Regions from separate parts of the Pseudomonas cistanchae genome, predicted to be linked through region 2. Evidence: predicted binding sites of a transcription regulator. Region 2 holds the regulator's gene; the other holds the start of a gene.
What was found. The regulator FliA, encoded in region 2, starts transcription of late flagellar genes. The targets are predictions, from matches to a motif close to CTAAAGTTTNNNNNNNNNNNGCCGNTAA.
Positions count from the first base shown of each region.

Region 1: the regulator FliA is predicted to act here: its motif matches at 2,007-2,034, upstream of topA (type I DNA topoisomerase).

Region 1 is NZ_JBTLWN010000003.1:219,764-224,288, forward strand. Features, by position in the region: gene topA (type I DNA topoisomerase) at 1-1,977, opposite strand, end outside; gene ACX0MV_RS11100 (DUF1653 domain-containing protein) at 2,214-2,450, opposite strand; gene fadA (acetyl-CoA C-acyltransferase FadA) at 2,526-3,701, opposite strand; gene fadB (fatty acid oxidation complex subunit alpha FadB) at 3,732-4,525, opposite strand, start outside.
Region 2 is NZ_JBTLWN010000005.1:118,911-123,435, reverse strand. Features, by position in the region: gene flhF (flagellar biosynthesis GTPase FlhF) at 1-1,302, shown strand, start outside; gene fleN (flagellar synthesis regulator FleN) at 1,417-2,247, shown strand; gene fliA (RNA polymerase sigma factor FliA) at 2,244-2,990, shown strand; gene ACX0MV_RS14930 (chemotaxis response regulator CheY) at 3,150-3,524, shown strand; gene ACX0MV_RS14925 (protein phosphatase CheZ) at 3,544-4,332, shown strand; gene ACX0MV_RS14920 (chemotaxis protein CheA) at 4,343-4,525, shown strand, end outside.

The sequences.
Region 1 (4,525 bases), on a different contig from region 2:
CAGAACACGGGATTCCGACTCACCCTCGTCGTCTGCGGCAATCTCATCGCCCGGGACCAGATTGAGCGTCGACTTGCAGCGCTCTTTGGGTGGCAACGCGTAACCGGAACAACCGAGGAATACGCCGGTTGAAGCGGTACGGATCATCATCGGCCGCCCACATTCGCGACAGGCGATATCGGTCGGCGTTGGGAGATTGGCACGCATGCCGCTATCGGACGCCTCAGCCACTTCAAGTTTTTTCTTGAAATCGCCATAGAACTCGTCGAGCACGTGCTTCCATTCGCGCTCACCCTGGGCCACATCGTCCAGGTGCTCTTCCATGCCGGCGGTAAAGCCATAGTCCATCAGGTTGGAGAAGCTTTCCGCGAGGCGCTCGGTGACGATATCGCCCATCTTTTCCGAGTAGAAACGGCGGTTGTGCAAGGCAACGTAGCCGCGATCCTGAATGGTCGAAATGATCGCCGCATAGGTCGACGGACGACCGATACCGCGCTTCTCCATCTCCTTCACCAGGCTGGCTTCGGAATAGCGCGCAGGTGGCTTGGTGAAGTGCTGGCTCGGATCCAGCTTGATCAGCTTGAGCACCTCACCTTGATTCATTTCCGGCAGGACGTCGTCATCGCCCGGCTTGCTCAATTGCGGCAGAACGCGGGTGTAACCATCGAACTTGAGGATGCGGCCTTTTGCGCGCAACTCAAACTGCGCAGCGGTCACCGTCACGGTGGTCGAGAGATACTCGGCTGGTGGCATCTGGCACGCCACGAACTGGCGCCAGATCAATTCGTACAAGCGCTCGGCATCGCGCTCCATGCCGCTCAGCTGAGTCGGCTTGAGGTTGACGTCGGAAGGACGGATCGCTTCGTGCGCTTCCTGCGCACCCTCCTTGCTGCTGTAGGCAATTGGATTGGCAGGCAGGTACTTCTTGCCGAACTCGCCCTCAATGAAGTCGCGCACCATGCTTACGGCGTCGGCGGACAGGTTGGTCGAGTCGGTACGCATATAGGTGATGTAACCGGCCTCATACAGACGCTGGGCCATCATCATGGTCTTCTTTACGCCGAAGCCAAGACGGTTGCTCGCGGCCTGCTGCAAGGTCGACGTGATAAACGGGGCCGATGGCTTGCTGCTGGTCGGCTTGTCTTCACGCTTGGCGATGCTGTAGCTGGACGCCTTGAGCGTCGCCAGGGCCGCCATGGCCTGGGCTTCGTTCAGCGGTTTGAAAGCGGCGCCGTTCTCACGGGCCACTTCGAAGCGCACGTTGGCGCCTTTGGCGGTACCGAGGTCAGCATGCACTTCCCAGTATTCTTCAGGAACGAAGGCGCGAATCTCTTTTTCACGCTCGACTACCAGTTTCACCGCGACCGACTGCACGCGACCGGCGGACAGGCCACGAGCGATCTTGGCCCACAGCAGCGGCGAAACCATGTAACCCACTACGCGATCGAGGAAACGCCGCGCCTGCTGGGCATTGACCCGGTTGATATCCAGTTCGCCTGGTTTGGAGAAGGCTTCCTGAATGGCTTTCTTGGTAATTTCGTTGAACACCACACGCTTGTAGCGGCTGTCGTCACCGCCGATGGATTCGCGCAGGTGCCAGGCAATGGCTTCCCCTTCGCGGTCCAAGTCGGTTGCGAGATAGATGGTGTCAGCATCTTTGGCCAACCGGCGCAGCTCTTCGACCACCTTTTCCTTGCCAGGCAGGATCTCGTACTTGGCCTTCCAGCCGTGATCGGGATCGACGCCCATACGCGCGACCAGCTGACGCTTGGCTTTTTCCTTGGGAGTAAGCGCTGGCACTTCGCCTGCGGCCGCCTTGCCGCGTTTGACCGGCTCCTTGGCGGCGCTTGCCGAGCCACTGGTAGGCAGGTCACGGATGTGGCCGATGCTCGACTTCACCACGTACTGGCTGCCCAAGTACTTGTTGATGGTCTTGGCCTTGGCCGGGGATTCCACGATGACCAGCGATTTGCCCATGGATTGGAAAATTCCTGAATTCGGTAAATTGAAAGGCGGATAGCCTTGGAGCGTTAAACCTAGCGGGTGTAGTCAAGACAAGCTGAAGCAGGCCGTGACGGCGGTGTTTATAGGTGCCTCAGGGTCGAGTTCAACAGAGCTGGGCCGCGCAGTCGCTCAAAAGCCAGCCGGCGCGGCACCGCTATATATAGTGGCGGTTAAGCCGAGGTCAAGCGCGGCTACGGAGCGACCTCGACTCAGGGCCGCGAAAAAATCGGGGTTTCAGCATGAATCAAGGCGAAGCGCGGAACACTTTCACCGTCCACTTCGACACTTTCACAAAACATCTGCAGCGGTCGCACCCACAAGCCGTAATCGCCGTACAGCGCCTGATAGACCACCATGCACTCCTCGGTCTCGGAATGCTGGGCCACACCAAACACACGGTACTCAGGCCCTTTGTAGTGGCGATAAAGTCCGGGCTGTAGCTGCATGACTTAATTCCTTGGAAATTTTTTGCCGATAAACAAAAACCGGGGCACAAGGCCCCGGTTTCGCACCTTCGACGCTTAAACGCGTTCGAAGACGGTAGTGATGCCCTGGCCGAGGCCCACACACATGGTGGACACGCCAAACGTACCACCGTTCTGCTTCATGACGTTCAGCAGGGTACCGGAGATACGCGCACCGGAACAACCGAACGGGTGACCCAGCGCAATCGCGCCGCCGTGCAGGTTGACCTTCTCTTCCATCTTGTCGAGCACTTTCAGGTCCTTCAGCACAGGCAAGGCCTGGGCAGCGAAGGCTTCGTTGAGCTCGAAGAAATCGATGTCAGAAATGCTCAGACCAGCACGCTTGAGGGCTTTCTGGGTGGACGGTACTGGACCGTAACCCATGATCGCAGGGTCGACACCGGCCACTGCCATGGCGCGAACCACGGCCATCGGCTGAATGCCGAGGTCCTGAGCACGCTGGGCGCTCATGACGATCATGCAGGAAGCGCCGTCGGTGATCTGCGAAGAAGTACCCGCAGTCACGGTACCGCCTTTCGGGTTGAACGCAGGCTTCAGCGCGGCCAGGCTTTCCAGGGTGGTCTCCGGACGAATGGTTTCGTCGTAGTCGAAGACTTTCAGGAAGCCGTTCTCGTCGTAGCCTTGCATCGGGATGATCTCATCCTTGAACTTGCCTTCGACGGTGGCCTTGTGGGCCAGACGGTGCGAACGCTCACCGAACGCGTCCTGCTGCTCACGGCTGATGCCGTGCATCTTGCCAAGCATTTCAGCGGTCAGGCCCATCATGCCCGAGGCCTTTGCGGCGTACAGCGACAGGTGCGGGTTTGGATCGACGCCGTGCATCATGCCAACGTGGCCCATGTGCTCCACGCCGCCGACCACGAAAACATCGCCGTTACCGGTCTGGATTGCCTGCACGGCTGTATGCAGCGCGCTCATGGACGAGCCACACAGACGGCTGACGGTCTGGCCGGCGCTGCTGTGCGGAATCTGGGTCATCAGCGACGCCATGCGCGCGATGTTCCAGCCCTGCTCCAGGGTCTGGTTGACGCAGCCCCAGATCACGTCTTCCACTTCGGCCGGATCGACCTTGGCGTTGCGCTCCAGCAGCTTACTGATCAGGTGTGCCGACATGGTCTCGGCACGGGTATTGCGATGCATGCCGCCCTTGGAACGACCCATCGGGGTACGACCGAAGTCGACGATGACTGCATCTCTAGGATTCAGGCTCATAAATTCACTCTCGCTCTAGTCTGTCCGCGATTAACCGAAAAACTTCTGGCCGTTTGCGGCCATTTCGCGAAGCTTGGCAGTCGGGGTGTACAGCGCGCCCAGATCGGCGTACTTGTCGGCCAGGGCTACGAATTCCGCGACACCGATGCTATCGATGTAACGCAGCGCACCACCACGGAACGGCGGGAAGCCAATGCCGTAGATCAAGCCCATATCGGCTTCGGCAGCGGTTTCGACGATGCCGTCTTCCAGGCAACGCACGGTTTCCAGACACAGCGGAATCATCATGAAGTTGATGATGTCCTCGTCGGTCACTTCGCGCTGCTCGGTCACGATGGACTTGAGCAGTTCGTAAGCCTGAGGATCGATGACCTTCTTCGGCTTGCCGCGCTTGTCGGTTTCGTAAACGTAGAAACCCTTGCCGTTCTTCTGGCCCAGGCGATTGGCTTCGTACATCACATCGACCGCAGTACGGCCTTCGACCGCCATACGGTCCGGGAAGCCTTCAGCCATCACGTCACGGCCATGGTGACCGGTGTCGATACCGACCACGTCGGACAGGTAAGCCGGGCCCATCGGCCAGCCGAACTTCTCCATGACCTTGTCAATGCGCACGAAGTCGACGCCGAAGCCCAGCAGCTTGGAGAAGCCGCCGAAGTACGGGAACAGCACGCGGTTGACCAGGAAGCCTGGGCAGTCGTTGACCACGACCGGGGTCTTGCCCATCTTCTTGGCGTAGGCAACGGTGGTGGCCACGGCTACTTCGCTGGACTTCTCGCCACGAATCACTTCGACCAGCGGCATCATGTGCACCGGGTTGAAGA
Region 2 (4,525 bases):
CGCTTTTTCGCCGCCGATATGCGTCAAGCCATGAAACTGGTGCGTGATGAGTTAGGCGCTGACGCCTCGATCATTGCCAATCGCCGGGTAGCGGGCGGTGTTGAATTGACCGCCGCGCTGGATTACCAGATCCCCGCTGCGCCTGCCCGCCAAGCGAACCCGGTGCTAGAAGCCGAATTGCGCAAGACCCAGGCGCGTATCGCGTCGGCCCAGGCAGAACTGGCAACACGCGAGAACAGTGATAGCACCAAGGATCGCCAGCTTATTGGCGCAAAGCCTGACGTGCCCGCTGACAGCCTGGCCGCGGTCCTGAAAAAATCTCAGGCTGCAGCCGCTGCTGCAGCGCCCGCTCCGGCGAATCAGCAAGCGCTCGAAGCCATGCGCTTCGAATTGCATGGCCTGCGTGAATTGATCGAAGTGCAGCTGGGCTCCATCGCCTGGGGCCAGATGCAAACCCAGCGGCCGCAGCAGGCCAATCTGTGGCGTCGCTTGCAGCGCATGGGGTTGTCGGCCGATCTGTCGCGTGCACTGCTTGAGCGGGTCAACAAGGTCGCCGAGCCTCGTCAGGCCTGGCGCATGCTGCTGGCACATCTTGCCCACGCGATTCAGACGCCGAAACAGGAACCGCTGGAAGAGGGTGGCTTGATTGCCCTGGTTGGCCCTGCGGGTATGGGTAAGACCACGACTCTGGCGAAACTGGCGGCGCGCTACGTACTCAAGTACGGCGCTCAGAACGTCGCGCTGGTCAGCATGGACAGCTACCGCATCGGTGCCCAGGAGCAACTGAAAACCCTGGGCCGTATTCTCAATGTATCGGTGACCCAGGTCGACGCCTCGCAATCGCTGACCCAGGCACTCGCCCCCTTGGCACGCAAGCGCGTAGTGCTGCTCGATACCGCAGGTTTGCCGGGCAATGATCCAGCACTGCGCATGCAACTGGAAAGCCTCGCCTCGCGCAGCCTAAAAGTGAAGAATTACCTAGTATTGGCGGCAACTAGCCAGAGCCAGGTACTTAAAGCGGCCTACCATAGTTATAAGCATTGCGGCCTGGCCGGCTGCATTCTGACCAAGCTGGACGAGGCCACCAGCCTCGGTGAAGTTTTAAGTCTGGCCATTGGCCAGCGCCTGCCGGTAGCCTACGTGACGGATGGCCCGCGTATTCCGGATGATCTGCAAGTGCCGCGCAGCCACCAGTTGGTGAGCCGCGCAGTTGGCCTGCAATCCGACGAGGCGCCAAGCGAAGATGCAATGGCCGAGGTGTTTGCCGGGCTCTACCAGCAGCCAGCGCGTCGTGCAGGTTGATTGCTAGCGCAGCCGTGGTCGTTGAGATCAGGCATAGTATGTTCGTGTCGTGGTTCGTTGCAGCGCAAGCAGCCACATGGCTTCAGTCGAAGATAGACAAGGTGTGTAGATAACATGGGTAAGCATCCCGTACAGGTGATCGCGGTGACCGGCGGCAAGGGTGGCGTCGGCAAGACCAATGTGTCGGTGAATCTGTCCCTTGCTCTAGCCGATCTGGGGCGGCGAGTGATGCTGATGGATGCTGACCTGGGTCTGGCCAACGTCGACGTGCTGCTCGGCTTGACCGCCAAGCGCACCTTGGAAGATGTCATCAGTGGCGAATGCGAGCTGCGCGATGTGCTGCTGCAGGGCCCGGGCGGTATTCGGATCGTGCCGGCAGCCTCGGGCACCCAGAGCATGGTGCAACTGACCCATATGCAGCATGCCGGGCTGATCCAGGCGTTCAGCGACATCAGCGACAATCTCGACGTGTTGATCATCGACACCGCAGCCGGTATCGGCGACTCGGTGGTGAGCTTCGTGCGCGCGGCTCAGGAAGTGCTGGTGGTTGTCTGCGATGAACCGACCTCGATCACCGACGCCTATGCGCTGATCAAACTGCTCAATCGTGACCATGGCATGAGCCGTTTTCGGGTTCTGGCCAATATGGCCCACAGTCCCCAGGAAGGACGCAATCTCTTTGCTAAGCTGACTAAAGTTACTGATCGTTTTCTCGACGTGGCCCTCCAATACGTAGGTGCCGTGCCGTACGACGAATCGGTACGCAAGGCCGTACAGAAACAGCGTGCGGTTTACGAAGCATTTCCGCGCTCCAAATGCGCATTGGCATTCAAGGCGATCGCGCAGAAAGTCGATGCCTGGCCGCTGCCGGCCAACCCACGCGGTCATTTGGAGTTTTTCGTCGAACGCTTGGTACGCCAACCGATTGCGGATTCGGCCACATGACAGCAGCTACTGGACTCCTTATGTACAGCAAAGCGCAAGCACAGGATTCCCAGCATCAACTGATCGAGCGCTACGCGCCTCTGGTAAAACGCATCGCCTATCACCTGCTGGCGCGCTTGCCGGCGAGTGTGCAGGTTGATGATCTGATTCAGGCCGGCATGATCGGCCTGCTCGAAGCGTCAAAAAAATACGACGGCGGCAAGGGCGCGAGTTTCGAGACTTTTGCCGGCATTCGCATACGTGGCTCGATGCTCGACGAAGTTCGCAAAGGCGACTGGGCCCCGCGTTCGGTGCATCGCAACAGCCGCATGGTCAGCGACGCCATCCGAAAAATTGAGGCCAGAACGGGCCGCGACGCTAAAGATCAAGAGGTTGCGGCCGAACTTCAATTGAGTCTCGAGGATTACTACGGCATTCTGGGGGACACTTTAGGCAGCCGTTTGTTCAGTTTCGACGACCTTCTGCAGGACGGCGAGCACAACGGGTTGCGTGAAGATGCCAGCTCCGCCTACACCGAACCTTCTCGCGATCTGGAAGACGAACGCTTTCAAACGGCCCTGGCCGATGCGATTGCCAACCTGCCAGAGCGCGAGCGCCTGGTGCTGGCGCTGTATTACGACGAAGAACTGAATTTGAAAGAAATTGGTGAAGTACTTGGGGTTAGCGAATCGCGTGTCAGCCAGTTGCATAGCCAGTGCGCCGCGCGGTTGCGTGCACGCCTGGGTGAGTGGCGCGCGAACTAGAAAGCAGCGGTCGTTGCAGAGCGGGCTGGTAGATATTGGCTTGTCGATTTAGCCATACAGATTTTTTGCAACGGCCCGCCAGGCCGGTTTCATGATTAAAAGGCGTAGCCAGGTGCTGGTTACGTTCGGGACGGTACGGAGGTCGACTTGGACAAAAATATGAAAATCCTCATCGTTGACGATTTTTCGACGATGCGACGGATCATCAAGAACCTTTTGCGTGATCTGGGGTTCACCAACACCGCGGAAGCCGATGACGGCACCACGGCACTGCCGATGTTACAAAGCGGCGGTTTTGATTTTCTGGTGACCGACTGGAACATGCCCGGCATGACCGGTATCGATCTGCTGCGCGCGGTACGGGCGGATGAGCGCCTGAAGCAGTTGCCGGTGTTGATGGTGACCGCGGAAGCCAAGCGCGACCAAATTATCGAAGCTGCTCAAGCGGGGGTTAATGGCTACGTGGTCAAGCCCTTCACGGCCCAAGTGCTGAAGGAAAAGATTGAGAAAATCTTTGAGCGGGTTAACGGCTGATGTCTGCCGCGAGGGTTTTATGGAACATGATGATCATCCCCTGGACGACTTCGAGTCGTCCTTGAAACACAACGCTCGCCAGCTGGTTGATAGCCTTGAACAAGGCAACTTTGGCGAAGCGGTTCAGGTTATTAACGAACTCAACAAGACCCGCGATCATGGCTTGTACGTTGAAGTGGGCAAGCTGACCCGCGAATTACATAACGCCATTGTCAATTTTCAGATTGATCCACGGGTACCTCATGCCACTGAAGTGTCGCAAATAACCGACGCGACCGAGCGCCTGAACTACGTGGTGACGATGACCGAGAAAGCGGCCAATCGGACCATGGATCTGGTCGAGCAGAGTGCACCGCTAGTCAATGGCATCGGCGACGAGGCTCAGGCCTTGAGCGCGGAGTGGGGCCGTTTCATGCGACGCGAGCTGAGCGCCGATGGCTTCCGTGAGCTGGCCAAGCGCATCGAGCATTTTCTTGCCTTGAGTGAACGCAGCAGCGGAGCCCTGTCAGGTCACCTGAACGATATTCTGCTAGCCCAGGATTTTCAGGACCTCACCGGCCAGGTGATCAAGCGGGTCACGCAGCTGGTTACCGAGGTTGAAAGCAACCTGCTGAAACTGGTGTTGATGGCCAGCCAGGTCGACCGCTTGGCCGGGGTTCAACACAACCATGTCGAGTTACGTGCCGAACAAGAACAAAAAAAACAGCCTTCCCATGGTGAAGGTCCGCAGATTCATGCCGATAAGCGTGAAGACGTCGCTTCTAATCAGGATGACGTCGACGATCTGCTTTCCAGCCTAGGATTTTAGGAGCACGTCTATGAGCTTCGGCGCCGATGAAGAAATCCTTCAGGATTTCCTGGTAGAGGCCGGCGAGATTCTCGAATTATTGTCCGAGCAGTTGGTCGAGCTAGAAAGCCGCCCGGACGATATGAATCTGCTAAATGCGATTTTTCGCGGCTTCCATACCGTCAAGGGTGGTGCCGGATTCCTTCAGCTCAAT